DNA from 3 places in the Pseudomonas sp. 1121_17 genome. Region 1 is predicted to be linked to each of the others. Evidence: predicted binding sites of a transcription regulator. Region 1 holds the regulator's gene; each other region holds the start of a gene.
The links. The regulator FliA, encoded in region 1, starts transcription of late flagellar genes. The targets are predictions, from matches to a motif close to CTAAAGTTTNNNNNNNNNNNGCCGNTAA.
Positions count from the first base shown of each region.

Region 2: a site for FliA is predicted at 7,759-7,786, ahead of FW789_RS13470 (methyl-accepting chemotaxis protein). Genes of this name have one in related genera too.
Region 3: a site for FliA is predicted at 6,609-6,636, ahead of FW789_RS09240 (methyl-accepting chemotaxis protein). Genes of this name have one in related genera too.

Region 1 covers NZ_VXCX01000004.1:238,017-248,420, reverse strand. Annotated here, with positions in the region: gene fliR (flagellar biosynthetic protein FliR) at 1-707, shown strand, start outside; gene flhB (flagellar biosynthesis protein FlhB) at 710-1,852, shown strand; gene flhA (flagellar biosynthesis protein FlhA) at 1,946-4,075, shown strand; gene flhF (flagellar biosynthesis protein FlhF) at 4,087-5,397, shown strand; gene fleN (flagellar synthesis regulator FleN) at 5,490-6,323, shown strand; gene fliA (RNA polymerase sigma factor FliA) at 6,320-7,060, shown strand; gene FW789_RS11245 (chemotaxis response regulator CheY) at 7,165-7,539, shown strand; gene FW789_RS11240 (protein phosphatase CheZ) at 7,558-8,346, shown strand; gene FW789_RS11235 (chemotaxis protein CheA) at 8,359-10,404, shown strand, end outside.
Region 2 covers NZ_VXCX01000006.1:59,704-70,107, reverse strand. Annotated here, with positions in the region: gene FW789_RS13495 (DHA2 family efflux MFS transporter permease subunit) at 1-1,464, opposite strand, end outside; gene FW789_RS13490 (HlyD family secretion protein) at 1,454-2,599, opposite strand; gene FW789_RS13485 (efflux transporter outer membrane subunit) at 2,596-4,035, opposite strand; gene FW789_RS13480 (AraC family transcriptional regulator) at 4,140-4,853, opposite strand; gene FW789_RS13475 (class I SAM-dependent methyltransferase) at 5,027-5,824, opposite strand; gene FW789_RS13470 (methyl-accepting chemotaxis protein) at 6,068-7,708, opposite strand; gene FW789_RS13465 (MFS transporter) at 7,934-9,160, opposite strand; gene FW789_RS13460 (AAA family ATPase) at 9,435-9,947, shown strand; gene FW789_RS13455 (GNAT family N-acetyltransferase) at 9,988-10,404, opposite strand, start outside.
Region 3 covers NZ_VXCX01000003.1:355,574-365,977, reverse strand. Annotated here, with positions in the region: gene guaB (IMP dehydrogenase) at 1-1,160, shown strand, start outside; gene guaA (glutamine-hydrolyzing GMP synthase) at 1,239-2,816, shown strand; gene FW789_RS09250 (autotransporter outer membrane beta-barrel domain-containing protein) at 2,979-5,282, opposite strand; gene FW789_RS09245 (alpha/beta hydrolase) at 5,494-6,402, opposite strand; gene FW789_RS09240 (methyl-accepting chemotaxis protein) at 6,695-8,335, shown strand; gene FW789_RS09235 (GNAT family N-acetyltransferase) at 8,461-8,940, shown strand; gene FW789_RS09230 (TonB-dependent receptor) at 9,184-10,404, shown strand, end outside.

The DNA.
Region 1 (10,404 bases):
CTGCGGTGCTGATGACCATGCCCATTTTCGGCACCAAGATGCTGCCGGCGCGGGTGCGCCTGTATGCCGCGCTGGCGATTACCGTGGCCATCGTGCCGGGGCTGCCGCCAATGCCGGAGTTCGACCCGCTGAGCCTGCGCGGGCTGATGCTATGCGGTGAGCAGATCCTGGTGGGCGCGCTGTTTGGTTTCTCGTTGCAGATGCTGTTCCAGGCGTTTGTCATCGCCGGACAAATTGTCGCGATCCAGATGGGTATGGCATTCGCCTCTATGGTCGACCCGGTCAACGGCGTCAACGTGGCGGTGGTCAGCCAGTTCATGACCATGCTGGTGAGCATCCTGTTTCTGCTTATGAACGGCCACTTGGTGGTGTTCGAGGTGCTCAGCGAAAGCTTTACCACCTTGCCGGTCGGCAATGCCCTAGTGGTCCAGCACTTCTGGGAAATAGCCGGGCGCCTGAGTTGGGTATTTGGCGCTGGGGTGCTGTTGATTCTGCCGGTGGTCACCGCGCTGCTGGTGGTCAACGTATCGTTTGGCGTAATGACCCGTGCGGCGCCGCAGTTGAACATCTTTTCGATCGGTTTTCCGCTGACCCTGGTGCTCGGCCTTGGCCTGTTCTGGGTCGGCCTGGCCGACATCCTCTCGCATTACCAGGCACTGGCCAGCGAAGCGCTGCAGTGGTTGCGTGATCTGGCCCGGGCGCGCTGAGCATGGCAGAAAGCGAGAGCGGCCAGGACAAGACGGAAGACCCCACCGACAAGCGCAAGCGTGACTCGCGCAAGAAAGGTGAGATTGCCCGTTCCAAAGAACTCAATACGGTGGCGGTGACCTTGGCCGGCGCCGGTGGCTTATTGGTGTTCGGCGGTCATCTGGCTGACACCCTGATGGACTTGATGCGAATCAATTTCTCGCTGTCGCGCGAGGTGTTGATCGACGAGCGCTCGATGGGTCTTTTTCTGCTGGCATCAGGCCAGAAGGCGCTGTGGGCGGCGCAGCCATTGTTGATCATGCTGTTCGTGATTGCCTTTGTGGCGCCGATCATTCTGGGTGGCTTCATCTTCTCCGGCAGCCTGCTGCAACCCAAATTCAGCCGGATGAATCCTCTGGCCGGGATCAAGCGGATGTTCTCGCTGAACGCGCTGACCGAACTGCTCAAAGCGATGGCCAAGTTTGTGCTGATCCTGTTTGTGGGCTGGATGGTGCTGCTCAATGACCGTGTAGCGCTTTTGTCCATTGCCAACGAGTCGCTGGAGCAAGCGATCATCCACAGTGCGGTAGTGGTCGGCTGGAGCGCGGTGTGGGTCTCGGCGGGACTGCTGCTGATCGCTGCGGCGGACGTGCCGTTCCAGCTCTGGCAGACGCAGAAAAAGCTCAAGATGACCAAGCAGGAAGTGCGCGACGAGCACAAGGATTCGGACGGTAAACCCGAGGTCAAGCAGCGCATCCGGCAGTTGCAGCGCGAGGTCTCGCAGCGGCGCATGATGGCGGCGATCCCTGATGCCGACGTGATCATCACCAACCCGACTCACTATGCCGTTGCCCTGCAGTACGACCCAGAGAAGGGCGGAGCTGCGCCTTTGCTGCTGGCCAAAGGCAGCGACTTCATCGCCCTCAAGATCCGCGAGATCGGCGCCGCGCACAACGTGCAGATTCTCGAGTCGCCGGAGCTGGCGCGGGCGATCTACTACTCAACCGAGATCGAGCAGGAAATCCCTGCCGGCCTGTACCTTGCGGTAGCCCAAGTGCTGGCGTTCGTCTTCCAGGTCCGCCAGCACCGCGCCGGTAAGGGCAAGCGCCCTGATCCGCTGAACAAAGACCTGCCGATTCCGGACGATTTGCGCCGCGACAGCTGATCGCAGGCACCCGTTGGCAAAGTTGGACAGCTTCTTGCAAAGGCAGCGCAGGCGCTCTACAGGCGTCAAAGTTTTGCTTGAAGAGGAATCGCGGTGGATCGCAGTCAGTTAATCAGCAACGCGCGCAGCAACCTGAGCGGACTCGGTCGGGGCAACCTGGGTGTGCCGTTGTTGCTGTTGGTGATGTTGGCAATGATGATGTTGCCGATCCCGCCGTTCCTGCTCGACGTGTTCTTCACCTTCAACATCGCCCTGTCGCTGGTGGTGCTGCTGGTCTGCGTCTATGCCCTGCGGCCGCTGGACTTCGCCGCGTTCCCGACCATTCTGCTGGTAGCGACGCTGTTGCGCCTGGCGCTCAACGTCGCCTCGACGCGGGTGGTGCTGCTGCACGGCCACGAGGGCCATGGCTCGGCGGGCAAGGTCATCCAGGCCTTTGGTGAGGTGGTGATCGGCGGCAACTACGTGGTCGGTGCCGTGGTGTTCGCCATCCTCATGATCATCAACTTCGTGGTGGTGACCAAGGGTGCCGGGCGTATCTCAGAAGTCAGCGCGCGCTTCACCCTCGATGCCATGCCCGGCAAACAGATGGCGATCGACGCCGACCTCAACGCCGGCCTGATCGATCAGGGCCAGGCCAAGGCGCGCCGCGCCGAAGTCGCCCAGGAAGCCGAGTTCTACGGCTCTATGGACGGTGCCAGCAAGTTCGTTCGCGGTGACGCCATTGCCGGCCTGCTGATCCTGTTCATCAACCTCATCGGCGGCGTGCTGATCGGTATCCTCTCGCACGGCATGTCGGGCGGGGAGGCCGGTAAGGTCTACGCGTTGCTGACCATTGGTGACGGTTTGGTGGCGCAGTTGCCATCCTTGCTGTTGTCCACCGCCGCCGCAATCATGGTGACGCGCGCCTCGGGCTCCGAGGACATGGGCAAGCTGATCAACCGGCAGATGTTCGACTCGCCAAAAGCCTTGGCCGTGTCGGCCGGCATCATGATCGTCATGGGCCTGGTGCCGGGGATGCCGCATGTGGCCTTCCTCAGTCTCGGTGTAATGGCCGCCGGTGGTGCCTATCTGGTCTGGCGCAAACAGCAGGTCAAGGCGGTCAAGGCGCTGGAAGAAGTGCAGCGCCAGCAGGATCTGCTGCCGTCGCCACAGCGCGCAATGGACACCAAGGAGCTGGGCTGGGACGACGTCACTCCGATTGACATGATCGGCCTGGAAGTAGGCTACCGGCTGATCCCGCTGGTCGACCGCAACCAGGGCGGCCAGTTGCTGGCGCGGATCAAGGGCGTGCGCAAGAAGCTCTCGCAGGATCTGGGCTTCCTCATGCCGACCGTTCACATCCGCGACAACCTCGATCTGCAGCCAAGTGCCTATCGCCTGACCCTGATGGGGGTAATCCTCGCGGAAGCCGAGATCTACCCGGACCGCGAGCTTGCAATCAACCCAGGCCAGGTGTTCGGTACCCTCAATGGTATCGCCGCGCGTGACCCGGCGTTCGGCCTGGAGGCGGTTTGGATCGACATCGGCCAGCGCGCGCAGGCGCAGTCGCTGGGCTACACCGTGGTCGATGCCAGCACCGTAGTGGCGACCCACTTGAACCAGATTCTGCAAAAGCACTGCCACGAACTGATCGGCCACGAGGAAGTCCAACAACTGTTGCAGGTGTTGGCCAAGGCCTCGCCTAAGTTGGCTGAAGAATTGGTACCTGGTGTCATTTCCTTGTCGGGGCTGCTCAAGGTCCTGCAAGCTCTGCTCTCCGAGCAAGTGCCGGTGCGCGATATCCGCAGCATTGCCGAAGCTATCGCCAACAACGCTGGCAAGAGTCAAGATAATGCCGCGCTGGTCGCCGCAGTTCGCGTCGGATTGTGTCGCGCCATCGTGCAAAGCATTGTCGGCGTTGAGTCCGAGCTGCCTGTTATCACCTTGGAGCCAAGGTTGGAACAGATTTTGCTCAATAGTCTGCAAAGGGCCGGGCAAGGTCAGGAAGATGGTGTTCTTCTTGAGCCGAGCATGGCCGAAAAGCTACAGCGTTCGCTTATCGAAGCGGCCCAGCGTCAGGAGATGCAAGGTCAGCCAGCTATCCTTCTGGTAGCCGGGCCGATCCGGGCGATGCTGTCGCGCTTCGGCCGTCTGGCTGTACCGAATTTGCATGTTTTGGCGTATCAGGAAATACCTGACAACAAGCAAGTCACCATCGTTGCCACCGTGGGCCCGAACGGCTGAGGTAGTGGAGTATGCAAGTTAAGCGTTTTTTCGCCGCAGATATGCGTCAGGCCATGAAGCTGGTCCGCGATGAGCTTGGCTCCGATGCCGCTATCATCGGTAACCGGCGCATTGCCGGCGGCGTTGAGCTGACCGCTGCACTGGACTACAAGCTGTCGGCGCTGGCGCCGCGGGTGCCCAACCCTGAGCTTGAAGACGAGCTGCGCAAGACCCAGTCGCGCATCGCTACCGCCCAGGCCGAACTGAGCAGCCGCAGCGATGCCGATGACGGCAACCGTCAGTTGTTTGCCGGCCTCTCGCTGACCGCTTCCGAGCCATTGGTCGAGCCGCACGTCGAACAGCCCGCCGCCCCGGCTGCGCCGGCAGTGGCGCCGGTTGATCCGCGCCTGTTCGATGCCATGCGCTCGGAGCTGTCCGGCCTGCGTGAACTGCTCGAAGTACAGCTCGGCTCGCTTGCCTGGAGCCAGTTGCAGGGCAGCAAACCGCTGCAGGCCAACCTCTGGCGGCGCCTGCAGCGTGTTGGCCTGACCGGTGCGCTGGCCCGTGAACTGCTCGACCTGACCGGCGAAATCGACGAGCCGCGGCAAGCCTGGCGGATGATCCTCGCGCACCTGGCGCGAATGATCGATGTACCCGAGATCGAACCGATCGAGGAGGGCGGGGTAATTGCCATGGTTGGCCCGGCCGGCATGGGCAAGACCACCACCCTGGCCAAGCTGGCAGCGCGTTATGTGCTCAAGTACGGCGCGCAGAACCTGGCGCTGGTGAGCATGGACAGCTTCCGTATCGGCGCTCAGGAGCAACTCAAGACCCTGGGCCGCATCCTCAACGTGTCGGTGACCTACGTCGACCCGGGCGAGTCCCTCGCCCAGGCCCTGGAGCCGCTGCTGCGCAAGCGTGTGGTGCTGATCGATACCGCCGGCCTGCAGGCCAGTGATCCGGCCCTGCGCATGCAGCTGGAGACGCTCGCCGGGCGCGGTATCGCTTCGAAGAATTATCTGGTCCTGGCAACCACCAGCCAGAAACAGGTGCTGACCGCCGCTTATCACAGCTACAAGCGCTGTGGCCTGGCTGGCTGCATCCTGACCAAGCTTGATGAAACCGCTTGTCTCGGTGAAGTACTGAGCCTGGCGATCAGTCATGAACTGCCCGTGGCCTATCTTACCGACGGCCCGCGTATTCCTGACGACCTGCACCTGCCGCGCAAGCACCAACTGGTCAGCCGCGCCGTCAGCGTGCAAATGCAGGAAGACCCCAGCGAAGAGGCCATGGCCGATATGTTCGCTGATCTGTACCACAACTCCGGCAAACGCGTGGGTTGAGGATGAACACAATGCAAAGTACCTACAGCAAGGGCTTCAATCACAGCCCTCCATGTGGCCTCGGTTCAAGCGCGACAAGGTAAAGAACAAATATGGGTAGCATGCATCCCGTACAGGTTATCGCCGTGACCGGTGGCAAAGGTGGCGTCGGCAAGACCAACGTTTCAGTCAACCTGTCCCTGGCGTTGGCCGAACTCGGCCGCCGGGTCATGTTGCTGGACGCCGATCTGGGTCTGGCCAACGTCGACGTGCTGCTGGGGCTGACGCCCAAGCACACCCTGGCCGACGTCATCGAAGGCCGCTGCGAGTTGCGCGACGTGCTCTTGCAGGGGCCTGGTGGGGTACGCATCGTGCCGGCCGCCTCGGGCACCCAGAGCATGGTCCACCTGCAGCCGGCGCAACACGCCGGGCTGATCCAGGCCTTCAGCGAGATTGGCGACAACCTCGACGTGCTGGTCATCGACACCGCTGCCGGTATCGGCGATTCGGTAGTGAGCTTTGTCCGCGCCGCGCAGGAAGTGCTGCTGGTGGTGTGCGACGAGCCGACCTCGATCACCGACGCCTACGCGCTGATCAAACTGCTCAATCGCGACTATGGCATGAACCGTTTCCGCGTCCTTGCCAACATGGCCCAGAGCCCGCAGGAAGGGCGCAACCTGTTCGCCAAGTTGACCAAGGTCACAGACCGCTTCCTTGACGTCGCCCTACAATACGTCGGCGCCGTGCCGTACGACGAATGCGTGCGCAAGGCGGTGCAGAAGCAGCGTGCAGTCTACGAAGCCTTCCCTCGCTCCAAGTGTGCGCTGGCGTTCAAGGCCATCGCGCAGAAGGTCGATAGCTGGCCGCTGCCTGCCAACCCTCGTGGGCATCTGGAGTTCTTCGTCGAGCGCCTGGTGCAGCCCACCAGTGCGGGACCAGTGCTATGAGTGCAAGCGGTTTTCAGATGTACAGCAAGGCTTCCAAGGACGCCCAGTACGAGTTGGTCGAGCGTTACGCGCCGCTGGTCAAGCGCATCGCTTACCACCTGCTGGCGCGCTTGCCGGCCAACGTGCAGGTCGAGGATCTGATCCAGGCCGGCATGATCGGCCTGCTCGAAGTTTCCAACAAATACGATGCCAGCAAGGGTGCCAGCTTTGAAACCTACGCCGGTATCCGCATCCGTGGCGCCATGCTCGACGAGGTCCGCAAGGGTGACTGGGCGCCGCGTTCGGTGCACCGCAATACCCGTATGGTCAGCGACGCGATGCGCGCTGTTGAAGCAAGAACCGGTCGCGACGCTAAAGATCACGAGGTTGCTGCCGAACTCCAATTAGGTCTCGATGATTATTACGGGATTCTGAACGATACCCTGGGCAGCCGACTGTTCAGTTTCGACGACCTGTTGCAGGACGGCGAACATGAAGGTCTGCACGAGGATGGCGCCAGTGCGCAGGTCGAACCGTTGCGTGATCTGGAAGAAGAACGCTTCCAGTCGGCGTTGACCGATGCGATCGCCAACCTGCCGGAACGCGAGCGGTTGGTGCTGGCGCTGTACTACGACGAAGAACTCAACCTCAAAGAAATCGGTGAGGTGCTGGGGGTCAGCGAGTCGCGTGTCAGCCAGTTGCACAGCCAATGCGCGGCACGTCTGCGCAGCCGGCTGGGTGAATGGCGAGCGCGTTGAAACCGGGGTCGCTGCAGTCGTTTTGACGGTGTACCGAATTGATTGAATGCGCGCTCGGGGCCGAGCGCGTTTAAGACTGCTTGGAGGTCTAATTGAACAAAGACATGAAAATCCTCATCGTTGACGACTTTTCGACGATGCGGCGGATCATCAAGAACCTCTTGCGTGATCTGGGCTTCACCAATACCCAGGAAGCCGACGATGGCCTGACCGCCATGCCGATGCTCGAAAGCGGCCACTTTGACTTCCTCGTCACCGACTGGAACATGCCCGGCATGTCCGGCATCGACCTGCTGCGCAAAGTGCGTGCCGATGAACGTCTGAAGACGCTGCCGGTGCTGATGGTAACTGCCGAAGCCAAGCGTGATCAGATCATCGAAGCGGCCCAGGCCGGCGTCAATGGTTACGTGGTCAAGCCGTTCACCGCCCAGGTGCTCAAAGAGAAGATCGAAAAGATCTTCGAACGCGTGAATAGCTAAATCACGCCAGGGGGCGCCATGGACTCTAACAACAACTCTTTGGGTGAGTTTGAAAACACCCTGAAGAAGCACGCTCAGGAACTGGTCGAGAGCCTTGAGCGCGGCCGGTTCGGCGATGCGGTGCAGCTGATTCATCAGCTCAACCAGACACGCGACCGTGGCCTTTACCAGGAAGTCGGCAAACTGACCCGCGAGCTGCACAGTGCGATCGTCAGTTTCCAGATCGACCCGGCAATGCCGCAGGCCGAGGAAGTCTCGCAGATCACCGATGCCACCGAGCGTTTGTCCTACGTGGTCAAACTGACCGAGGGCGCCGCCAACCGCACCATGGACCTGGTCGAAGCGAGCACCCCGGTACTCAACGACCTCGCCGGTGAGGCCCAGGCGCTGAGCACTGACTGGCAGCGCTTCATGCGCCGTGAAGTAGCCGCGCCGGAGTTTCGCGATCTGGTCAAACGGGTCGACAGTTTCCTGACGCACAGTGCCGAGGGCAACCGCAAGGTGTCCGGGCACCTCAACGATATCTTGCTGGCTCAGGACTATCAGGACCTGACCGGCCAGGTGATCAAACGCGTCACCGCGTTGGTCACCGAAGTTGAAAGCAATCTGCTCAAGCTCGTGCTGATGGCCAGTCAGGTCGACCGCTTTGCTGGTATCGAACATGACCACGATCAGTTGCGCGCTGAAAAAGATCAAGAAAAACATCCGACTCGGGGTGAAGGTCCGCAGATTCATGCCGATAAGCGTGAAGACGTTGTGTCCGGTCAGGACGATGTCGACGATCTGCTGTCCAGCCTTGGTTTTTAGGGAGCACGTTTAATGAGCTTCGGCGCCGATGAAGAAATCCTTCAGGATTTCCTGGTAGAAGCCGGGGAAATTCTTGAGTTGTTGTCCGAGCAATTGGTCGAGCTGGAAAGCCGACCGGATGATGCCGACCTGCTCAATGCGATTTTCCGCGGTTTTCACACTGTAAAAGGGGGCGCCGGCTTCCTCCAGCTCAATGAGCTGGTGGAGTGCTGCCACATTGCCGAGAACGTCTTCGACATCCTGCGCAAAGGTGAGCGCAGGGTCGACGCCGAGCTGATGGACGTGGTTCTGGAAGCGCTGGATTCGGTCAACAGCATGTTCGGCCAGGTGCGCGAACGCACCGAGGTGACCCCGGCTTCCCGCGAGTTGCTGGCAGCGCTGTCGCGTCTGGCCGAGCCGGGTGCGGCGCCCGCGCCTGCTGCGGTGGTCGAGCCTGAGCCAGCGGTGGTCGAGGAAGACATCACCGACACCGAGTTCGAACAACTGCTCGACTCGCTCGATGCGGTCAAGGCCGAGGCCGAGGCTGCCGAACAGCCGCAGCACGGCGCGGCCAGCGCCGAGTCGGATGAAATCACCGACGCCGAATTCGAATCTCTGCTCGATCAACTGCACGGCAAGGGCCAGTTCTCGGTCGAGGCGGCCACGGTCGCTCCCGAGGCTGTCGCGCCAGCGCCGGCCGGTGACGAGATTACCGATGACGAATTCGAAGCATTGCTCGACCAGTTGCATGGCAAGGGTACCTTTGCTGCAGATGCGCTGCCGACTGCTGCGGTTGCCGCGGCAGCAGCCAGCCCCGCGCCGGCTGCCAGCGGCGACGAAATCAGCGAGCACGAGTTCGAAGCGCTGCTCGATGAGCTGCACGGCAAAGGTAAGTTCTCGACCGATGCCGCCGAAGCGGCTGCTGTGGCCGTTGCTCCGGTAGCAGCCAAGGCTGAGGTAAAAGCTGCGCCCAAGCCTGCTGCGCCAGCACCGGCAGCTGCCAAGCCTGCGCCAGCTGCACCCGCAGAGAAGCACGCCAGCGAAGCCGAGACGACTGTACGCGTCGATACCGCGCGGCTGGACGAGATCATGAATATGGTTGGCGAGCTGGTGCTGGTGCGTAACCGGCTGGTGCGCCTGGGCCTGAACAGCGGCGACGAAGCCATGTCCAAGGCTGTGTCCAACCTCGATGTGGTCACCGCAGACCTGCAGACTGCGGTAATGAAGACCCGCATGCAGCCGATCAAGAAAGTCTTCGGGCGGTTCCCGCGGCTGGTTCGCGACCTTGCCCGCCAGCTCAAGAAGGAAATCAACCTGGAGCTGGTCGGCGAAGAAACCGACCTCGACAAGAACCTCGTCGAGGCTCTGGCAGACCCGCTGGTCCACTTGGTGCGCAACGCGGTCGACCACGGCATCGAAATGCCCGACGAGCGCGACGCCTCAGGCAAGGCTCGCACCGGCAAGGTGGTGCTTTCGGCAGAACAGGAAGGCGACCATATCCTGCTGTCGATCTCGGACGACGGCAAAGGCATGGACCCCAACGTGCTGCGGGCCAAGGCCGTGGAAAAAGGCCTGATGGACAAGGACGCCGCCGAGCGCCTGAGCGAATCGGACTGCTACAACCTGATCTTTGCCCCGGGCTTCTCTACCAAGACCGAGATTTCCGACGTGTCCGGCCGCGGCGTCGGCATGGACGTGGTGAAAACCAAGATTTCCCAGCTCAACGGCTCGATCAACATCTACTCGGCCAAGGGCCAGGGTTCGAAGATCGTCATCAAGGTGCCGCTGACCCTGGCGATCATGCCGACCCTGATGGTGATGCTGGCCAACCAGGCGTTTGCCTTCCCGCTGGTCAACGTCAACGAGATCTTCCACCTCGACCTGTCGCGCACCAATGTCGTCGACGGCCAGGAAGTGGTCATCGTCCGCGACAAGGCGCTGCCGCTGTTCTACCTCAAGCGCTGGCTGGTCCAGGGCCAGGTGCATGAAGAGCAGCACGAGGGCCATGTGGTGATCCTCTCGGTCGGCACCCAGCGCATCGGCTTTGTGGTCGACCAGCTGGTCGGCCAGGAAGAGGTG
Region 2 (10,404 bases), on a different contig from region 1:
AAGCGCCAGGCACGAGACATAGAATGCATCGCTGTAGGCCATCAGGTAGGCCTCGCGGCGGATCGTCCCGGCCAGCCCTTCGAGCAGCTGTTGCTGCTGCAGCAGCCAGCTCTGCATCGGTTGGCCGATACGCTCCTGGAGGGCGGGCGAGAACAGCGTGACATGCTCATGCAAGCGCTCGCTATGCACCCGTTCGCGGCTGGCGACGATCTGCGTCAACCCCGCCGTACCGATGGCCCCGCCGAGGTTGCGCAGCATGGAAAAAACCGCCGAGGCAGAGCCGGCCTGGCGCTTGTCCAGGCCAGCGACGGCCAGCACCGACAACGCCACCATGATGAACGGCTGACCAATGCCGCGCACCACGGTCGAGGGAATGATCACGTTGTTGCCGGCATCGGCGCTCAGCCACGCGCCCAACCAGCAGCCCAGCGCCATGATCAAAAAACCGCTGGCGACCATGAACTTGGCACTGGTCCAGCCCATCAAGCGTGGCATCAGGGGCGCCAGCAGCAGCTGCACCACGCCGTAGGCAATCAGCGCTACGCCGACCTGATGGGCGCTGAAACCCTGCAGCTGCGACAGATAGTTGGGCACCAGAAAGACCAAGCCAAAGGTTGCCGCGCCAAAGATGAACATTGCCGCGCTGGCCACGCCGAAGTTGTAGTGGCCGAGCAGACGCAGATTGATGAAGGCACGTGAGCCAAACAGCTGGGTCGCCACGAACAGCACCAGCGCAATGGCGGCAATCAGGCTGAGGCCGGCAATCAACGGCGAGCTGAACCAGTCCAGGCGGCCGCCTTCTTCCAGCACGATCTGCAGCCCGCCCAGGCCGATGACCATGGCGGCGATGCCCAGCCAGTCGCCTTGGCGCAGGCGCGCCAGTTGCATCGGTTTGGCTTCGATCGACCAAGCGATGGCGAGCAGCAAGGCAATACCCGGCACCAGTTGCAGGTAGAAGATCCAGCGCCACGAAAAGGCGTCGGTGAGCCAGCCGCCCAGCGACGGGCCGGCGGCTTGGGCGACGCTGTTGGCCAGGCTGAACAGGGCCATGCCCATGGCCATCTTGCGCGCCGGTAGCTCGGTGATGATCAGCTGGAACGACAGCGGAATCAGCACCGCGCCAGCCGCGCCCTGAATGACCCGGATAAAGATCATCGTCTCCAGATTGGGTGCCGCCGAGCAGGCTACCGAGGCGAGCAGAAAGATAAACGAACCGGTCCACATCACTCGGCGCAGGGAGAACACTTCGACCAGCCAGGCGGTCAGCGGGATCATCACGATTTCTGCGACCAGATAGGCCGTGGATATCCATGAGCCTTCTTCAAAGCTGGCCCCCAGTGAACCCCGGATCTCGGGCAGCGCCGCGCTGGTGACGTGTACGTTCATGCCGGCCATGAAGCAGCCGAACAGCCCCGCCAGCACTGCCACCCAGGCACGCAACGATACTGATTGCTCAGTACTCATCGGTGCTTGCCCCTGGGCGCGTGTCGACCTGTGTCACAACTGACATGCCGGGCAGGAGCGGCAGATCCGGCAACGGTTGATCGAGCAGGATGCGTACCGGGAAGCGCTGCACGATCTTGGTGAAGTTGCCGGTAGCGTTATCGGACGGGAGCAGCGCGAAGACATTGCCGGAGGCCGGCGACAAGCTCGCTACATGCCCTCGCAGGTCGTGGTCGGAAAAGCTGTCGACCGCGATACGTACCGGCTGGCCCGGGCGCATGTGCTCCAGCTGGGTTTCCTTGTAGTTGGCCACGACGTAGGCCTGCTGCAACGGCACCACTGCCAGCAGCGGCTGGCCTGGCAGCACATATTGCCCGGCGCGAACCCGGCGTTGGCCGACCACTCCGGCGATCGGGGCGCGAATCACGGTGTCTTGTTGATCCTGCTCGGCCTGCTGTTGTTGGGCTTGGGCGCGGGAAAGGGTCGCTTGGCACTGCTTGAGTTCGGCATCGACCTGCGCGGCGCGCAGTTTGGCCATGTTCAGTTGCGATTGCTGTTGCTGCAGTGCAGCCTGGGCGCCTTGCTCGGCCGCTTGCGCCTGGCTGGCCTGGCTGGTGGCGGTTTCCAGCCGTTGCGCGGTGGCGGCGTGGTCACGCACCAGTTCGCGATAACGCTGGATATCGAGCTGGCTGCGGCGTGCTTCGGCCTTGGCGCTGCGCAGGGCGGCCTGCGCCTGGAGGATGGCCTGGCGTTGCAGGGTGATCCGCTCGGCCGCCAGTTGCTGGCTGGCAGCGGCTGCGAGCAGTGCCGCCTGCGCCTGGGCAACTCCGGCCCGTGCCTGATCAAGGCGAGCGTTGTAGTCGCGATCGTGCAGGCGTACCAGCACGTCTCCGGCCTGGACCGGTTGGTCGTCTTCGACTTCAACAGCCGCCACATTGCCCGCCACGCGCGAACTCAGCGCCAACCAGTCAGCCTTGATGTAGGCGTCATCGGTGCTCTGCAGATAGCGGCCTGTGGCCCACCAATAACTGGCCAGCGCCAGCAGCGCGACCACGGTCACGGCGAGCGCTACCGTCAGCGCCAGGCGCCGCCGGGTTGTGGTTTTAATGCGCTGCTCGGCAGCGTTGGGCACGGTGGGTTGTACGGCACTGTTCATGGTTGGGTTCCGGTTTTACTGATGGATGCCTGCCAGCGGCCGCCGAGGGCGCGCAACAGGTTGATCTGGGCCTGGGCGAGACGACCTTGGGCGTCGACCTGGCGAGCGCGCAGGCCTATCAGCTCGCGTTCGCTGTCAAGCAACGCCAGGCCATCAAGGGCGCCGGCGCGGTAACTGAAGTCGGCCAACGCATGCGCTCGTTGACCGTGCTCCAGCGCGGCGGTAACGGCCAGCAGGCTTTGCCGCTCACCGTCGAAGCGAGCGAGGGCCTGGCGCACATCCTTCAATGCGGCCAGCGCGACGCCTTGGTAATGAGCCCGTTGGGCCTGCTGCAAGGCTTCGGCCTTGCGCACTCGGGCGCGGTTGGCGCGCACGTTGGGGAACTGCCAGGTGATCAGCGGGCCGATGCCGAACATCACCGCGCGGCTGTCGCCGAGGTGACCGAGGTGTTGGTCGGCAGCCGTCAGCGAAGCGCCAAAGCTGACCTTGGGGTAGAGGTCGGCAGTGACGATCTCGATGCCCAGCCCGGCGGCGCGCAGCTCACGCTCGGCCTGGCGCACATCCGGGCGGCGTTCCAGCAACTGCCAGCCATCGCCGAGCGGCAGCGCAGCCGCCAGCGTGGGCGGGCTGTCGCAGGTTATGGCCTCTGCCGGCGCAGCCTGGCCGCTGAGCATGTTCAGCTCATACACGGCCATCTGCCGGTGCGCTTCGAGCAACGGTAGTTCGGCGCGCAGCTGCTCTCGCAGTGCGAGCAGGCGCTCACGGTCCAGCTCGGTGGCGATGCCCGCTTGCTGCTGGCGTTGGCTGAGTTGCACGCTGTGCTCAAGGCTGTGCAGGGATTGCCTGGTCTGCTTCAGACGGGCGCTGTAGGTGCAGTGCTGGACGTAGGCGCGGCTGGTTTGAGTGACGACATTCAGGCGCACCAGGTCCAGTGCGGCGGCGCTGGCGTCGGCCTGCACCGCGGCGCGCTCGATGGCAGCGCGTACCTGCCCCCAGATATCGACCTGATAGGCAAGCTCGATACCCGGATTGAGTTGCCACTGCGCCGAGGCGTGGCTGTCGGTGGCTTTGGCCAGGGTCTGATCATCAGCAGTTTTACCGTAGGTAGCTGCCAGGCCAAGTGCAGTGGCGGGCCAGCGTTGGGCGTCGAACTCGGCAATGCCCGCCAGCATCGCCTGTACGTTGGCTTTGGCCTGGGCCAGGTCCTGATTACGCGCCAGGGCGCGCTGTACCCAGCGGTCAAGTTGCGGATCATTGAACAGCCGCCACCAGTCCTCGGGCAGGGCCTGCCTGCTGGTACCGATGGGCACGCTGGCCAGGGCATCAATCTGCAAGGGTGGCGGCGCGGGCACAGGTTGCCGGGTGCAGGCAGTCAGCGCACAGAGCATGGCCAAGGCAAGCCGGGTAGGGCGGGGGGAGGATTGGCGTAAAGGCATCACAAATGTCGCATCAGGGGCTGTGATGCGAGGTTACTCAGCGCGCCCGCTGCGCCGCTGCCGCAAGCGCGCCAACCATGCGTGCAAACGGGACAACCTGCTGGCTAGTCGCTGCTGCCCAGCAGGCGCAACTGCCAATCGCTCGGCGCCTGACCGAGCGTGCGCTTGAACATGGCCGCAAAGGCGCTGGCGCTTTCGTAACCGTGCTCCAGCGCCACCGTCAGGATCGGCTTGCCCTCGGCGAGCTTCTGCTGGCTGAGCATGACCCGCGCGCGAGTCCGCCATTCGCCATAGGACATGCCCACTTCCCGCTGAAACAACCGCGCCACGCTGCGGGCACTGAGGTTGAGCTGCGTGCCGCATTGCTCCAGGGTGAGGTCTTGGGCCGGGTTGTCGAGAAAGCGCTCGCACCACGCTCGCAGCCGCGCATGCTGCGGCATCGCTACGAAGGCATCGAGGTGGGCCGCGTTGGCCAGTTCGTGTTTGATCAGGGCGCGGATGTGCTCGCCGTCCTGCCGGTCAGGCAAGTGTGACGCGGCCAGAATCAATTCGCGCAGCAAGCCGGAAACGACGATCACCTGACAGCGGTCGATGTGCGCTTCAAGCAGCAGCGTGCGCATGCGCACCTGGCCTTGCATGGCGATCGCGTGGTTGACCCCGGCCGGTACCCACAGGGCATGCCCGCCGGGGATGACGTAGTTACCGCCGTCACTGCTGACACGCATGATGCCGCTGGCGGCGTAGATCAGCTGGTCTTCGCCGTGGCAGTGATGGGCAACGTGCTCGCCGTGTTGATAATCCCTTCCCAGCGTTTGCATGGATCGCTCCGTTTGACGGGATCTGATTATACCGTTGGCTGGTGGCGATTTATTGCAACATGTTACCGTTAGGAGATTTATTCTGCTTAGATGTTGCTTTTTTAGAGAGTTTATCGGTTGTTGTTTGCTTTTTATCGCAATTAGCGTGCGCTTGTTCCTGTTTGCGATTGCAGCTATTTCACAGCCAGCAAGGTGTAACACATCGGCACCTGCAGCTCGTTGCTCTCATAAACGTCATAGAGCTCTTCGCGGTTCGAGTGCGGGTACTCGGTAAACGCCTGCAGTTGCAGCGACGCTTGCAGCACAGCGGTAACGATGTCGCTCATGCGGTGGATGTGCCAATACGACGTCACCCCATTCGCCTCACCCTGGCCCTCATAAACAATGGCCTTGTCCTCAACCACCGGCTCGGTCTGGAAGTAGCTGCCGCTGATGAGCCAGGGGTCGTTGGACTCAGGTTCGAGCATCTCCAGAAACGGGTGAGTTTCGTAAATGGCCAGCGTCCCGCCCGGCTTAAGCGTGCTGGCGGCGTGGCGGAAGAACGCAGATAGATCGGGCATCCAGTTGAGCACGCCGATGGTGATCAGCACCACATCGAAGCGCGCGGTCACCGAGGCTGGTAGCTGGTGGATGTCGGCTTCGATGAACTCGACAGCGTGGGGCGACCTTGCGGCGAGTTCATGGGCTTGCTGCAGGAATGCGGCGGACTGATCGACGCCCACCACATGCTCGGCGCCTAGCGCATACAGCGAGAGCGCTTCGCGGCCATTGTTGCAGCCCAACTGCAGTACCTGTTTGCCGCGAAGGTCTACCTGCTTGAGCAGCGCCGTGAGTGTCGGGTCCAGGCATGAGAACTGCGCATGGGCAGCCTCCGCCAACAAGCTCTGCCAGGTGGCACTGTGGCGATGCGCATCGGCAGAGGCGTTCCAGGCATCGCGGTTGCTTTCGATCATGTGCTTGAACGACGGCATATTGGGCTTCACTCCATGAAGATGCCGGTGATCAGGCCGGCTGATTGCCTAGTGAGCACTTAGGGTAAGGCTTAGTGCAAGCAACAAACTCACTGGCTGGCGAATACATCGATATTTTTGTGAAGTACAAACCGACGTACTAACTGCCTTAGGCCTGCGATGAGCAAGTCGACGCTGAGCGCAGAAGCGTTACGCCACTGACGAGGGCTGCTTGTGCCTCGTAGTTTTGGCACGTTCACGCCATCACGTGCGAAATGCACTCAGCCCGCCCTTCAGTGCACTGGCAGTGCTGCCCAGGGTCGTCGCCGAATCGTGAATCTCGGCGATGCCCTGCGAGGTATGTTCAAAGGTTTCGTGCATGCCGCCCAGCCGGCCAGCGATGTCGGTGACCGCGTGCTGAATCTCTTCACTGCTGCTCAGGGCACGGTCCATCGCGCTACTGACCTGACCCATCTGGCGCACCAGACCATCGATTACACCGAGGGTATTGTCGGAGGTCTGCGCCAAGCTGCGCGACTGTTCGGCGGTACTGTTCATCCGTTCGGCGATCTGGCGGATGCCGCTGGTGACGGCACTGATGACCTGGTTGGCATCGTTCAGCACGCCCTGGGTCTGTCCGGCCAGCTTGCGCACTTCATCAGCCACCACTGCGAAGCCTCTACCGGCTTCACCGGCCCGTGCGGCCTCGATGGCGGCGTTGAGTGCGAGCAGGTTGGTCTGGTCGGAAATGGCGGCGACCATCTGCAGCACCTGACTGATCTTTTCAGCCTCACAGCACAGGTGCTGCAGGTCGCTGGCAAGTTCGATGCTGGCCGAGGTGCTGCCGTGCACGTCACCGATCAGTCGCTTCAACTCTTGATGAGTCAGGCTCAATTCGCCAACGGCGGACTTGAGGTCGACGCGTACCGTATCGGCCAGGCTCGATGAGCTCTCGGCAGCCTGGCGGATGGATTGGCCGTGTTCGTTGATATCGGCCAACTGCACGCCGGCGTGCTTGATGCGCTGGTTGATTTCGTCAGCGAGCTGGAGAAAAATTTCTGCCAGCCGCTCGTTGCTCTCGGCCATGCCGGAGGCGCTGCCCAAGGTTTGGCGCAGGTCTTGAAGCAAGTTGGACAAGTGCTTGCCCATCTGACCCATTTCATCGCCGTTGACCACCGTGACGGTGGTCGACAGATCACGCCGTTCAGCAATGTCATTCAACTGGCGGGTCAGGTGATGAATGCCACGCACCAACATGCGGGCGGCAAACCAGGACAACAGCAAACCGACCAGGAACGACGCCGCCCCAATCAGCAGCAAGCGATGCAGACTGGCCTGAATCGCCTCATTTAGTGCATCTAGAGTGACATCGACGCCGACGATGTACTGCTGGCCGCTGGCGTTGTGCAAAGGCAGGAAAATCGAACGGAAACTACCGAAGCTGTCGGTATATTCATCGAACTTCTCCTGGCCACTACGTGACGCCTCGACCGCTGCGGGGCTTGCGTCGCTATAGTGCTCCAGGTGTTTGGAATAAGTGCCGCGGGCGATGTCATCGGCGCTGGCGCTGTCGGCCAGATAAATTACTTTGCCCTGTGCATCCACCATCAAGCTGTAGGCATATTTGAGATTGACCTCCTGCGCATACTCGCCAAGATTGCGTACCTGCGCTTCGTATTCACCGGCTTTCAGCCCATTGGCCTCGCGGGTGCGGCTGAGATAGTCAGTACCCAGTACCCGTGGGACGGCGTAGGCGACGGTGCGCAAGCGGTTGTCGATCTGCTCGCGAATGTCCTGCGACTTGGAGTATTGGGCGTAACTGATGAAGGCGGTGATGCTGATCAGGTTGACCACGGTGAGCGATAGTAACAGCTTGGTTTGCAGGCGCAGATTGCCCAGAAGCATGTCGAAGAATCCATTCGATGCCTGGAAGACCAGGCGGGGAGATTCTCAAGTTATCGAACACAGAACGGAAAACATTAAGGGGTCATCTGAAAAACCTCTCCAGGATTTGGCAAAATGCCCCTTTGTTGGTGCCCGCTGTTTACTTGAAAGACGGGCCGTTACAGCGTTTCAACGATGGCCTTTCCAGGCTTGCGCAACTGCTCTGGGCACTAAGCTGATCGGGGCTCAGCAGGGCTGCACGGCAAGACGGTTGCTGACCTTGCGGCCCAGCACCAGCACCGTCATGAAGCCGCAGGCGACCAAGGCGGTTGCCAGGCTGAGCAACGCTGCAGTACCCAGCTGATCGACGATCTGCCCACCAAAGAACGAGCCCAGCGCAATGATCACCTGGAACATCGCCACGAACAGCGGCATGCCGCGTTCGACGTCCTTGGGTGCAACGATGAACATCCAGATGCTGGCGCAGGCCGGGAACGCACCGAAGGCGAAGCCCCACAGCGCAATCAAGATGGCCGCGCCGGTCATGCCGGTGGCGAAGTGGGGGAACAGTGCAGTGCTGATACCGATCATTACTGCCACCAGCATCAAGGTATGACGCACGCTGCGGTTGGCGGCAAAGCCGGCGAAGATATTGCCCAGCACACCGGCCACGCCGTACAGCAACAGCAGCGAGCCAATGGTCGGCCCGTCGAAGCCGGCATTCTGTTTGAAGAACGGCGCCACGTAGGTGTATGCCGCAAAGTGCGCCAGGCCAATCAGCAACACGGCAATCAGGCCAATCCGCGCCTGCGGATTGATGAACAACGCCGGCAGGTCACGGACGCGGATGGCCTTTTCCGGATTGAGCCGCGGTAGCAAAAGCACCTGCGCCAGTAGCACCGGAATGCCCACCAGTGCGGTCACCAGGAAGGTCATGCGCCAGCCCATCAGCCCGCTCAGCCAGGTACCGACCGGCACGCCGAGCACGGTGGCCAGGGTTACGCCGACCATGATGATCGAGGTCGCCTGTGCCACGCCGACACCCTTGGGCGCGAGGCGGCCACTCAGGGCAATCGCGGTGGCCCAAAAGCCACCAATACTGATGCCCAGCAGCACGCGGCCGAACAGCAGCAGGCTGAAGTCGCTGGCGTAAGCCACAACTGCGTTGGCGATGATCATGATCAGGGTCAGACCGATGAGCAGGTAACGGCGGTCCATAGTGCCGATGCCGACTGACAGCAGCGGGGCAGCGAGGGCCGCCATGATGCCCGGCACGGTGACCATCAGCCCGGCGTGGCCGGCGCTGATGCCCAAGTCGCGGGCGACGTCGTTGAGCACGCCCACTGGCAGAAATTCGCTGGTAACCAGGGCAAATGCGCCCACGGCGACCGAGAGGATCGCCAGCCACTGCTGTGCGACGCTTTGTTGATTGTGTTCAGGGAGGCCGCTAGGGGCCTGGCTGGCGCTTGGCATGAGGCTTGGTTCCAAGGATGAGGTCGCCTTGAGCAGGCGGGAGAGGGCGGATTGGCGGGCATTATAGAAGTCGCCTGCGGCAAGCGGGCAGGCGTGCGGTTCGATAGTAATCATCAGTGGTATCGATGAAAGGTGCTGAACAGAGCGGCTGCCAGTGCCAGGCATGCGCGAGCTTGTCTCTTGACTGAAACTGGCAGATCAGCATTGACAGTGCCGGTCACCCCCTTACAATCGCGCGCCCTCGATTCAGCACGCACAGTGAAAAGGAGCTTCGATGCAACGGGTGATGATTGTTGGCCAGCCGGGTTCGGGCAAAAGCACCCTGGCGCGGCAGCTTGGTGAACGCACTGGTTTGCCGGTCGTGCACATCGACACCATTCACTGGCAGCCCGGCTGGGTTGAACGCAGCCGGGACGAGAAGACCCGACTGTGCGGCGAGGTCGAGGCGGGTGAGCGGTGGATCTTTGAAGGAGGGCATTCGGCGACCTGGGAAAATCGGCTGGCGCGCGCTGACCTGTTGATCTGGATTGACCGATCGACTCCGCTGCGGTTCTGGCGGGTGTTGCGAAGGACGTTGCTCAATCGTGGTCGAACCCGGCCTGACCTGCCGGCAGATTGCCCTGAGTTGCTGGGCAATCTGCCTGAGTTTTTCCGCTTCATGTGGCAAACCAGGCAGTCGGCGCGGCGCAAGATGCAGCAGTTGGTGGCGGATGCACCGCGGGGTTGCCGGGTGGTTTGCTTGCGTTCTGATCAAGATACCCAGGCGTTTTTGGCGAGCTTCGACTAAGGATTCGCGTTGCGCTCGGGAAGTTGGGCCGCTTGTGCCTCTATCGCAACGTCTTTTGCATGATGATCGTGCGCTCGGAACCGTGAAATTCGTCGCGAACCTCGCTGAAGCCCAAGCGCTGATAAAATGCCTGAGCAGTAATCGACGAGGGCACGCTCAACACGCCGAGGCCTCTGGCCTGCGCCACTGCCTCAAGTTTACGCATCAATTGCTGCCCAAACCCGCGGCGCTGAAAATCAGGGCTCACAAACACACTGCGCACCACACCGCCATCCAGGCTCGCCGTAGCTACTACCTGATCTTGCAGAGTTGCGACATACACCTCACGCAAGGCAATCAGTTGCTCGACCGCTGCGGGTGAAAAACTGCGTTGCACCTGTTCAATGATGTCTGCTGAGTAGTCCCTGGCGTTGGACTCACGCAATGCGCCAATCACGACCGCGCTGATTGCTGCTGC
Region 3 (10,404 bases), on a different contig from region 1:
CCACCGTGCGTGACCTGTTCGACCTGACCCGCCTGAACAACATCTCTGGTGTTCCGGTGCTGGCCAACGGCGACCTGGTCGGTATCGTCACTTCCCGTGACGTGCGCTTCGAGACCCGTCTGGACGCCAAGGTGCGTGATGTGATGACGCCAAAAGAGCGTCTGGTCACCGTCCGCGAAGGCGCCGACAAGAACGAAGTCCGCGAGCTGCTGCACAAGCACCGCCTGGAAAAAGTTCTGATCGTTGACGGCAACTTCAGCCTCAAGGGCATGATGACCGTCAAGGACATCGAAAAGGCCAAGGCCTACCCGCTGGCGAGCAAGGACGACCAGGGTCGTCTGCGCGTCGGCGCTGCGGTCGGCACCGGCAAGGACACCGGCGAGCGCGTTGCTGCGCTGGTTGCTGCCGGCGTTGACGTGGTGGTGGTCGACACCGCCCACGGTCACTCCAAAGGCGTGATCGACCGCGTTCGCTGGGTCAAGGAAACCTATCCACACGTGCAGGTGATCGGCGGCAACATCGCCACCGGCGCTGCTGCCAAGGCCCTTGCTGAAGCTGGCGCTGACGCAGTCAAGGTCGGTATCGGCCCAGGCTCGATCTGCACCACGCGTATCGTCGCTGGTGTCGGTGTGCCGCAGATCAGCGCCATCGCCAACGTTGCCGCTGCCCTTGAAGGCACCGGCGTACCACTGATCGCCGACGGCGGCATCCGCTTCTCCGGTGACCTGTCCAAGGCCATCGTCGCTGGCGCCTCGTGCGTGATGATGGGTTCGATGTTTGCCGGTACTGAAGAAGCACCAGGCGAAGTCGAGCTGTTCCAGGGGCGTTCCTACAAGGCTTACCGCGGCATGGGTTCGCTGGGTGCAATGGCTCAGGCGCAAGGTTCGTCCGACCGTTACTTCCAGGATTCCTCGGCCGGCGCAGAGAAGCTGGTCCCGGAAGGCATCGAAGGCCGCGTACCGTACAAGGGCGCACTGGCTGCAATCATTCACCAGCTGATGGGCGGCCTGCGTTCGTCCATGGGCTACACCGGCAGTGCCACCATCGAAGAGATGCGCACCAAGCCTGAGTTTGTACGCATCACCGGTGCCGGCATGGCCGAGTCCCACGTGCATGACGTGCAGATCACCAAGGAAGCGCCAAACTACCGCGTAGGCTGAGGCTTCCAGCATCATTAGCAAGCGGGGCTGTTACGACAGCCCCGTGTTGTTTCCGATTTCCACTGACGAGATTGAGTCATGGCCCTCGACATTCACGCTCACCGCATCCTGATCCTCGACTTCGGTTCCCAGTACACCCAGCTGATCGCCCGCCGCGTGCGCGAGATCGGTGTCTACTGCGAGCTGCACCCGTTCGACATGGACGATGAAGCGATCCGCGAATTCAACCCGCGCGGCATCATCCTCGCTGGCGGCCCAGAGTCGGTCCACGAAGCCAACAGCCCACGTGCGCCGCAAGCGGTGTTCGACCTCAACGTACCGGTGCTGGGCATCTGCTACGGCATGCAGACCATGGCCGAGCAGATGGGCGGCAAGGTTGAAGGCTCCGAGCTGCGCGAATTCGGCTACGCCCGCGTTGACGTGGTCGGCAAGAGCCGCCTGCTCGACGGCATCGAAGACCATGTAGACGCCGACGGCGTATTCGGTCTCGATGTCTGGATGAGCCACGGTGACAAGGTCACCCGCATGCCAGAGAACTTCCACGTTCTGGCCAGCACCCCAAGCTGCCCGATCGCCGGCATGTTCGACGACAGCCGCGGCTACTACGGCGTGCAGTTCCACCCTGAAGTGACCCACACCAAGCAGGGCGGACGCATCCTGTCGCGCTTCATCCTCGACATCTGCGGCTGCGAAGCGCTGTGGACCTCGTCCAACATCGTTGAAGATGCCATCGCTCAGGTTCGCGCCCAGGTCGGCACTGCCAACGTTCTGCTCGGCCTGTCCGGCGGCGTCGACTCGTCGGTGGTTGCGGCGCTGCTGCACCGCGCCATTGGCGACCAGCTGACCTGCGTATTCGTCGACAACGGTCTGCTGCGCCTGCACGAAGGTGAGCAAGTGATGGCCATGTTCGCCGAGAACATGGGCGTCAAGGTGATCCGCGCCAACGCCGAAGCTCAGTTCCTGGGCAACCTGGAAGGCGAAGCCGACCCGGAGAAAAAGCGCAAAATCATCGGCCGCACCTTCATCGACGTGTTCGATGCCGAAGCCAGCAAACTGGAAAACATCCAGTTCCTCGCCCAAGGCACCATCTACCCCGACGTGATTGAGTCGGCTGGCGCCAAGAGCGGCAAGGCCCACGTGATCAAGTCGCACCACAACGTCGGCGGCCTGCCAGAGGAAATGAACCTCAAGCTGGTCGAGCCGCTGCGTGAGCTGTTCAAGGACGAAGTGCGCAAACTCGGCCTGGAACTCGGCCTGCCGTACGACATGGTCTACCGCCACCCGTTCCCAGGCCCGGGCCTGGGCGTACGTATCCTTGGTGAAGTGAAAAAGGAATACGCCGACATCCTCCGTCGTGCTGACCACATCTTCATCGAAGAACTACGCAAAGCCGACTGGTATCACAAGACCAGCCAGGCCTTCGTAGTGTTCCAGCCGGTCAAGTCGGTTGGTGTGGTCGGTGACGGCCGTCGCTACGCCTGGGTCGTCGCCCTGCGCGCCGTCGAGACCGTGGACTTCATGACCGCACGTTGGGCACACCTGCCTTACGAGCTGTTGGAAACGGTCAGCGGCCGGATCATCAACGAGATCGAGGGCATCTCGCGCGTTACTTATGACGTGTCGAGCAAGCCGCCGGCGACGATTGAGTGGGAATGATCTGCTAGCGCAGCGATTGAGAAACCGGCTTAGGCCGGTTTTTCTCTATCTGCGGGCGGTAAGCGAGGGCTACGAAGCAGCCCTGGCGTCCTCAAGTCAACCACAGCCTGAAACGACAAAGCCCGCATTCGCGGGCTTTGTCGTTTCAGGCGCAGGCCTCTATCAGAAGTCGTAACGCACGTTTGCGGTAAAGGTATCCGCGTCGAACCCACTGCTGGTCAGGTAGCTGTAGTTACCGCCCACGCTCCACGCGCCGACGCGGTAGTTGGCGCCCAGGCCCAGCTCGTAGCTATCACGCGCAGGTGTCGCACCGGTGGTGGTGAACGGCGTACCGCCGAGGACGAAGGTGGACGTGGTGGCGGTCTTGTCGCCGATAAAGTCGTGCCAGGCCATCAGCTTGGCTTCTGGTTCCAGCGTACCCACACCTACATCGAAGGCTGCTGCCAGGCGAGCGCCGAGGCCCATTTCGCCGATTTCGTAGCGTTGGCTGCCGACGTTGAGGGCGGCCGAGCTGCCTTTTTCACGGTACGAATCAATCGACACGTTTGCATAGCGTGCACCGACCTGAGGTTCCAGCAGCCATTGTTTGTCGAGCTGGAAGGTGTAGCCGGCCAGGGCGTTTACGCCGAAGATCTCACTGTCGAAGCTGGCCTTGGCGCGGGTGCCGGCAATGTATCGTTTGGACTCGTTGTCGTTCCAGCCATACATCAGCGAGGTGTCGACGAAGAAGTTGTCGTGGGTCCAGTTGCCGTACAAGGTCAGTGCATGGCCTTCGACATCGGTTTTGCTGCCCAGGTCGGATTTGACGTCGCTGGTCAGGTAGCTGTAGGCCAGGCCCACGGTGGTGTCGGCGTTGAGCTTGCCGTCCGCACCCACGGCGATGCCGTTGGTGTTGGCGTCGTAGCCGTCGATACCGTGGCGGCGGTCCTGGTTGGCATCGCTGGTCAGCGCTTGCAGCCATACGCCTTGCTCGGCCAGCACGTCACCGGAGGACAGACCGCTACGCGCCTTGCTGGCACGGCGGTTGATGGCACCGGCGACCAGGTTCTGGCTGTTGGTGGCGGCGTGGATTGCGCCACCGCTGACGTCTGGGGTCAGGGTTTCGGCCAGTTTGGCCAGCTCTTCACTGGTGGCGGCGTTGGCGAAACGCTGGAACACCGGGTCGCTTTCGTCCAGTTGGCCCATGACGGTGTTCTTGAACGGCTTGATGGCGTTCACTGCGTTGCGCGAACCACGCGCTTCGAGCAGGTTTTCCGTGATCACCTCATCGCTGCGGGTGGCAACCAGGGCTTTCACATCCTGGCCTTCGATGCCGAAGTTCTTCACTTCAAGCAGCGCCGAGGAGGAGACCACCGAGAGGTTCTCTGGGTCTTCCCAAGTGCCGGAGTTGAGCAGGGTATAGCGGGTGCCCTGGGCTGAGGTGCGGAAGTCGTCGGAGCGCGCCTGCAGTTCGATCTGGCTGCCGGCGGAGAAGAAGGTATTGCCGGTGACAGTCAGGATCGGCCTGTTCGGCAGGGTATCGTTGTCCAGCAGCAGGCGCAGGCGGGCGGTGTCGCTGTCCATGTCGAGGTCGCCGTCAATCGTCGTCTGCGGGCGCAGCAGGGTCAGGCGGCCGCCGTCGATATCGACGAAGCCGGCGCGGATGGTCGAGCCATCGAACATCGCCTCGCCTTGCACCAGCACACCACTCAAGCCCAGTACATCACCCTTTACCTGGCCGCCTTGCCAGTAAAAATACGATGGAGCTGCATCGTCATTGGCCTTGATTGCAGCCTCGCCGCCTTCGATCAGGCCAGCTGTCTGGGTGATGGCGAAGGTGTCGAAACCGGCAGCGGGATCCAGGCCGACGAAGTGAATGCCGATGCCTTCGCCGGAGATGGTTCCGCTGTTGTTGAGGTCGGTCTGAAACCTGTCGGTGATCTGACCGGTGAACTGAGCGTGGTCGATCTCGATACCGGCGGAGTCGAGGCCGCGCGCGGTAATGATGCCGGTGTTGTTGATGCGTGCCTGGGTCGAGGTGATCATCATGCCGTTGGCGTTTTCACCCGTGACGCTGATGTTGCCGCTGTTGTTCACTTCACCGGCGATGACCGCTCCGTACAGATCCAAGCCCATCGCGCCGGGACCGTCCACCGTGATGTTGCCCTGGTTTACCACGTCACCAGCGACGGTGGAACTCAGGGTCATGGAGATACCGCCCGCGTAGTCGGTCAGGCTCTTGGTTGTCAGGTTGATATTGCCCTGATTGACCAGATTGCCACCCAGGGTCACATCTTGCAGGTAGACACCCGCGCCCGTCGACGTTCCGGTGAAAGTGGCGTTGCCAAAGGTCTCATCGATGCTGATGAATTGGCCGGTGCTCAGGTCATAATTGACGTCGGCCATGGGAACGGCATTGGCTGCGGTAGTAGTGGTAGCCGCAATGGCGAGCGCGAGCAATGAGCGACGCATAGGAGAAATGTTCAAGGCAGTATCCTTACAGGGCGGAAACTGACATGGGAGGACCTACGCGTCAGCGTCTGTTTCAGGCATCCCTGCCAGCTTGTCAGTGAAGTGCTGAGTCAAGCGCGAGCGAATTTACACCAAACCATTAGGATGATTCATCCTTGATCGGATTTTTTAAGGGGAAAAATCCAATAAATGCGACCAGATAGCTATTTTCTAGAGCAATAAAGGATTAGTTAGCAATAAGCGGAACTTTGCCGTTCGTTAGATGGTCAACAGTGGTCTTTTTTTGCCAAGCCTCATTTGTCAGCGGAGTTTCAAGCCACTCAGACCATGCCGCTTCCCAGCCCTGGTCATGGCTGGCGCCGTCAATGCGGACCGTGTGGGAGAGGTAGGAATCAAGCGCTTGTTGGTATTTGTCAGCCAGAGTCGCTGGAATGATCTGGTCTGCTGTTCCAACCAGATGCCGCTGTGGAACAGAGGCGAGCTGAGACCGGTAGTCCAGTGGCTCCAGCGAACCGTCGAGTGGCGACAGGTTTTTCATTGCGGCCCACAAGCGCGGACTGAGATTGCCAGCCAGTGTCTGCACCTGGGTCACATCAGTCCGCTGGGCTGCCAACAGCAAGGCAAGCGCGGCGCCACCTGAATACCCCACCAGTTCGAATTCCTGGTTGCCATAGCGCTGTTTCAATTGGTCCAGCGCCTGGCTGAGGCGAGTGACCACGACCTGAGAAAACCGTCTGTTGGTCCACAGTTCTGGGCGGCACGCCGCGCTCATGACGAACTGGCAAGGGCGTGCCAGGTAGGCGTTTGGTGCCGGGTCGGCCAGCGCCAGCCGGGCCACCAACAGATTGTGCGGGCTCGGATCCAGGCTGGGTTGGCTGGCCGTGGCCCAGGCATGGCCGTCGCCTTCGAGGTAGACGCGCAGGCGAGTCTGGTTGCCTGCAGCGTGCGGTGTCAGTATCAGCAGCGGGAAGGCGCGTCCCGGCAGCACCTCAACCTGGCGACCCTGTGCGTCAGCTAGGTGCTGCAACGCCTCGCGCGGCGATTGGCAGGCCACAAGCAGCGCGCTTATGACCACCAGCCAGGCTTTACCGATGTGGACCAGTGCCTGAGAGTAGGGGGCGTATCTATTGCTCATCGGTTGTGGATTACCATGGCTGATATTGGATAAAGGATTGAAGGGAAGCATGGCCAAGTTCGACAAGGTACTTCTATGGTTGCTTGGAGTGGCAGTCTGGTTCGGTTGGTGCAAGTTGCGCGACGTCTTCCGATACTACAGAGCCAGATGATCCCTGGCACGCCAACACGCCCCGCTCAGGATTGAAATAAACAGCCCGCCACGGGCTTCAGGCTTGCTGGGAACGGTCGATAGCCTGACGATGCGCCCGCCGCGGCGATCGCAGCTCGTTCTCCCCCGTGCAGGTCCGTATATGAACTGGTTCCACGACGCCAAGATTTCAACCAAGTTGTATGTTGCATTCGCGCTATGCGCTTCCATCACGTTGATCGTTGGGATTATCGGTAGCCAGGGAATTGGCTCGTTGTCTACAAACTTGCAATCGGTCTTCAACAACAACCTGGTTTCTGTGTCCAAGACCGCAGAGGCGCGGTCCGATGCCATTGCCCAAAACCGCGATTTGTATCGTCTGCTGGCAGCTTCCATCGCAGGCAGCGACGCCGCTGAACGCAGCGCCATTGTTGCTTCCATGAATGAAAACCGCCAAACCAGCGAGCGCGCCTTCGCCGTTTACCGCGCCACAACGCTGGCGGATGACGAGCGTGCCGCGGGCGATCGCATGGAAAAGGACTGGCCAGCGTATCAGGCCATCATTGATCGTGTGGTGGCGACCATCGAGCGTGGTGATCTGGCCGCAGCCAAGCAGCTGATGGCTGGAGAATTGCACCAGGCGTATCGCACCGTGATGGACGAGATGGGGATCATCGTCAAGTCCAACAACCGCCAGATCGGCGAAGGTGCCCAGGATGCTCGCGACAGTGAAGCTGCTGCCAAGCTCAACCTTTACCTTGGCGTCGGCGCCGCCTTTGTCGCTGCGCTGCTGCTGGGTATTTTCATCAGCCGGGTGATCAGCGCGCCGATCGCATTGGCGGTCGGCAACGCACAGCGAATCGCCGGTGGCGATCTGAGCAAAACCATTGAAAGCGGCCATCGCGACGAAGGCGGCCAGTTGCTCGCGGCGTTAGGGGCGATGCAAAGCGGGCTCAAGGGCACTATCCAGCAGATTGCCAGCGCGGCAGATCAACTGGCTTCGGCAGCCGAAGAACTCAACGCGGTAACCGAAGAGAGCAGCCGCGGCCTGGTCCGTCAAAATGACGAAATCCAGCTGGCGGCTACCGCCGTCACCGAAATGAGCGCTGCAGTCGACGAAGTGGCGCGCAACGCCACCTCGACCTCCGAGGCTTCCCGCCACACCAGCAATGAAGCAGCCAGCGGCCGCGATCAGGCGCGAGAGGCGGTCAAGGCGATCACCAGTGTGAATGCCGAGATCGGCCAGTCGACTGTGATTGTCGATGAGTTGGCAGGCAGCGTGCGCGATATCGCCAAAGTCCTCGACGTCATCCGTGGTATCGCCGAGCAGACCAACCTGCTCGCGCTCAATGCGGCGATCGAGGCGGCGAGAGCAGGTGAGCAGGGCCGCGGTTTTGCTGTGGTGGCGGACGAAGTCAGAGCCCTGGCCGCGCGCACCCAAGCCTCCACCGGCGAGATCGAAGCGATGATCGTCAGTGTGCAATCGCGCGCCGACGACGCGGTCAAGGCCATGGGCAACAGCCGTGCCCTGGCCAGCAATACTCAGGAACTGGCCAAGGCCACTGGCGAATCGCTTGAGCGTATCGCTCAGAACATCGCTGGCATCAACGACCGCAACATGCTGATCGCTACCGCGTCCGAAGAGCAGGCCAACGTCGCGCGGGAAGTGGATCGTAACCTGGTCAACATTCAGGATCTTTCCACCCAGACCGCAGCAGGCGCCAACCAGACCAGCGCATCCAGCCAGGAGCTGTCGCGACTGGCGGTATCGTTCAATCAGCTGGTCAGCACCTTCAAGCTGTAAGCCGTGAACACTAGGGCTTGAACTTTGCCAGTCACTTGCATGGAGGTATGCAGGTGACTGGCAAGCGCTTGTCGGCAGCGTTTTCAATTAAGCTTGAGCCGTCACTCCCTACCGGAACCCTTGCAATGACGCTGACTATCCGCCCTGCCGCGCGCGCTGACGCTGCGCTGATCCTGCGTTTTATCACTGAACTGGCGATCTATGAAAAGGCCGAACACGAGGTCAAGACCGACGTCGCCGGGATCGAGAGCAGCCTGTTCGGCGAGCACAGTACGACCCATGGCCTGATCTGCGAGCTGGACGGCGAGCCGATTGGTTTTGCCGTGTATTTCTTCAATTACTCGACCTGGCTGGGCAAGCACGGCTTGTATCTGGAAGACCTGTACGTGTCGCCGCAACAGCGTGGTGCAGGCGCGGGCAAAGCATTGCTGCGCCATCTGGCGAAGATGGCAGTGGCACGCGGGTGCGGACGCTTTGAGTGGTCGGTGCTGGATTGGAATACCCCTGCGATCGAGTTCTACGAGTCGATTGGCGCCAAGGCGCAGGATGAGTGGATTGGCTATCGCCTGAGCGGGGCGGCGTTGATCGCGTTTGCCAACGGCTGATCAGGCGCCACGCGGCCCTGCGTAGGAGCGGCCTTGTTTCGCGAAAGGGTCGCGCAGCGGCCCCAGGATTTATGCAGCACCGCAAGATCGCCGGGCCCGCTTTGCGGGCCTTTCGCGACACAAGGCCGCTCCTACGCAGGGCGCGGTATCCCTGAGTGAAAAGTTCTTGTGGATTGTTATGTTATAACAACCGTAGAATCGCTCCTCGTCTTTGGCCACGCTCGCCCTCGATCAGGAGTAGTAATGAGAACCGCCCCGCTATCACTCGCCGCGCTGACCGCGCTGGTCATGACCGACCTTCATGCCAATCAAACCGGTAGCTCGGTTATTACCTTGGGCGAGATCAAGGTCTCGCAGGCAGCCGGCACGGCGCTGCGCACCGAGAACGTGCTGACCTCGGTCGATGTGCTGGGCGGCGATCAGGTCGAAGACAAGAACGTAATGAACAGCTGGCAGTTGCTCGGGCAGATGCCGGGCATCCAGTTGACTGAGACAGGGCAGGGCGCCGAGTCGGGCAAGGCGACCTTCCGCGCCTTCAACGGTGAGGGTTACATCAACGGCATCAAGATGCTCATCGATGGCATCCCGAGCAATGTCAACAGCGGCAACCAGCGCTTTGTCGACATGGTGTTCCCGCTCGACATCAGCTACATCGAAGTGGTCCGCGGCACCAACGACCCGCGCTACGGCCTGCACAACATCGGCGGCAACATCAACTACGTCACCCGCCAGGGTGGCAACTACATTGACAGCCGAGTCACTTACGGCAGTTTCGATACCCGTGAAGTACAGCTGGCAATCGGCCGTGAAGAAGGCAACTTCGCCCAGAACTACATTCTCGCCAAGCAGGACTCGGACGGCTTTCGCGACAACAGCAACTCCAACAAATACGCCCTTGGCGGCAAGTGGTTCGTCACCGATGACGAGCAGACCCTGCGCGTTGGCCTGATCGCCCGGTTGTATCACCACCAGGCCGAGGAAAGCGGCTTTCTCACCCGTGATGAACTGCGCGCCAGCCGCACCCAATCTCCGGCCAAGAACGCCAACGACGGTGATGACCGCGACATGAAGCAGCTGAGCCTGCACATGGACTGGCAACTCAACGATCAGCTGAGCATGAGCAACAAGCTCTACTACAACAGTTACAACGATGATCGCACCATCACCTTCACCGACTACCCGCTGGGCAACGCCCCGCGCCAGCGGCGCATGTGGGACGAGCAGCAGACTGGCCTGCTGAGCACGCTGACCTGGCGCGCCAACGACCTGTTGACCCTGGACGGCGGTATTAACGTAGAAGAGCAGGACAACACTTATCGCCGGCAACGCTACAGCTTTGGCGTGCCGACCGATTTCGATGCAGCCCCCGCGCGCATTCAGGACGACGACCACTACACCCTGCGCAACCTCGGTGGCTATATGCAGGCGATCATCCAGCCGACCGAGTCACTGAAGATCATCCCG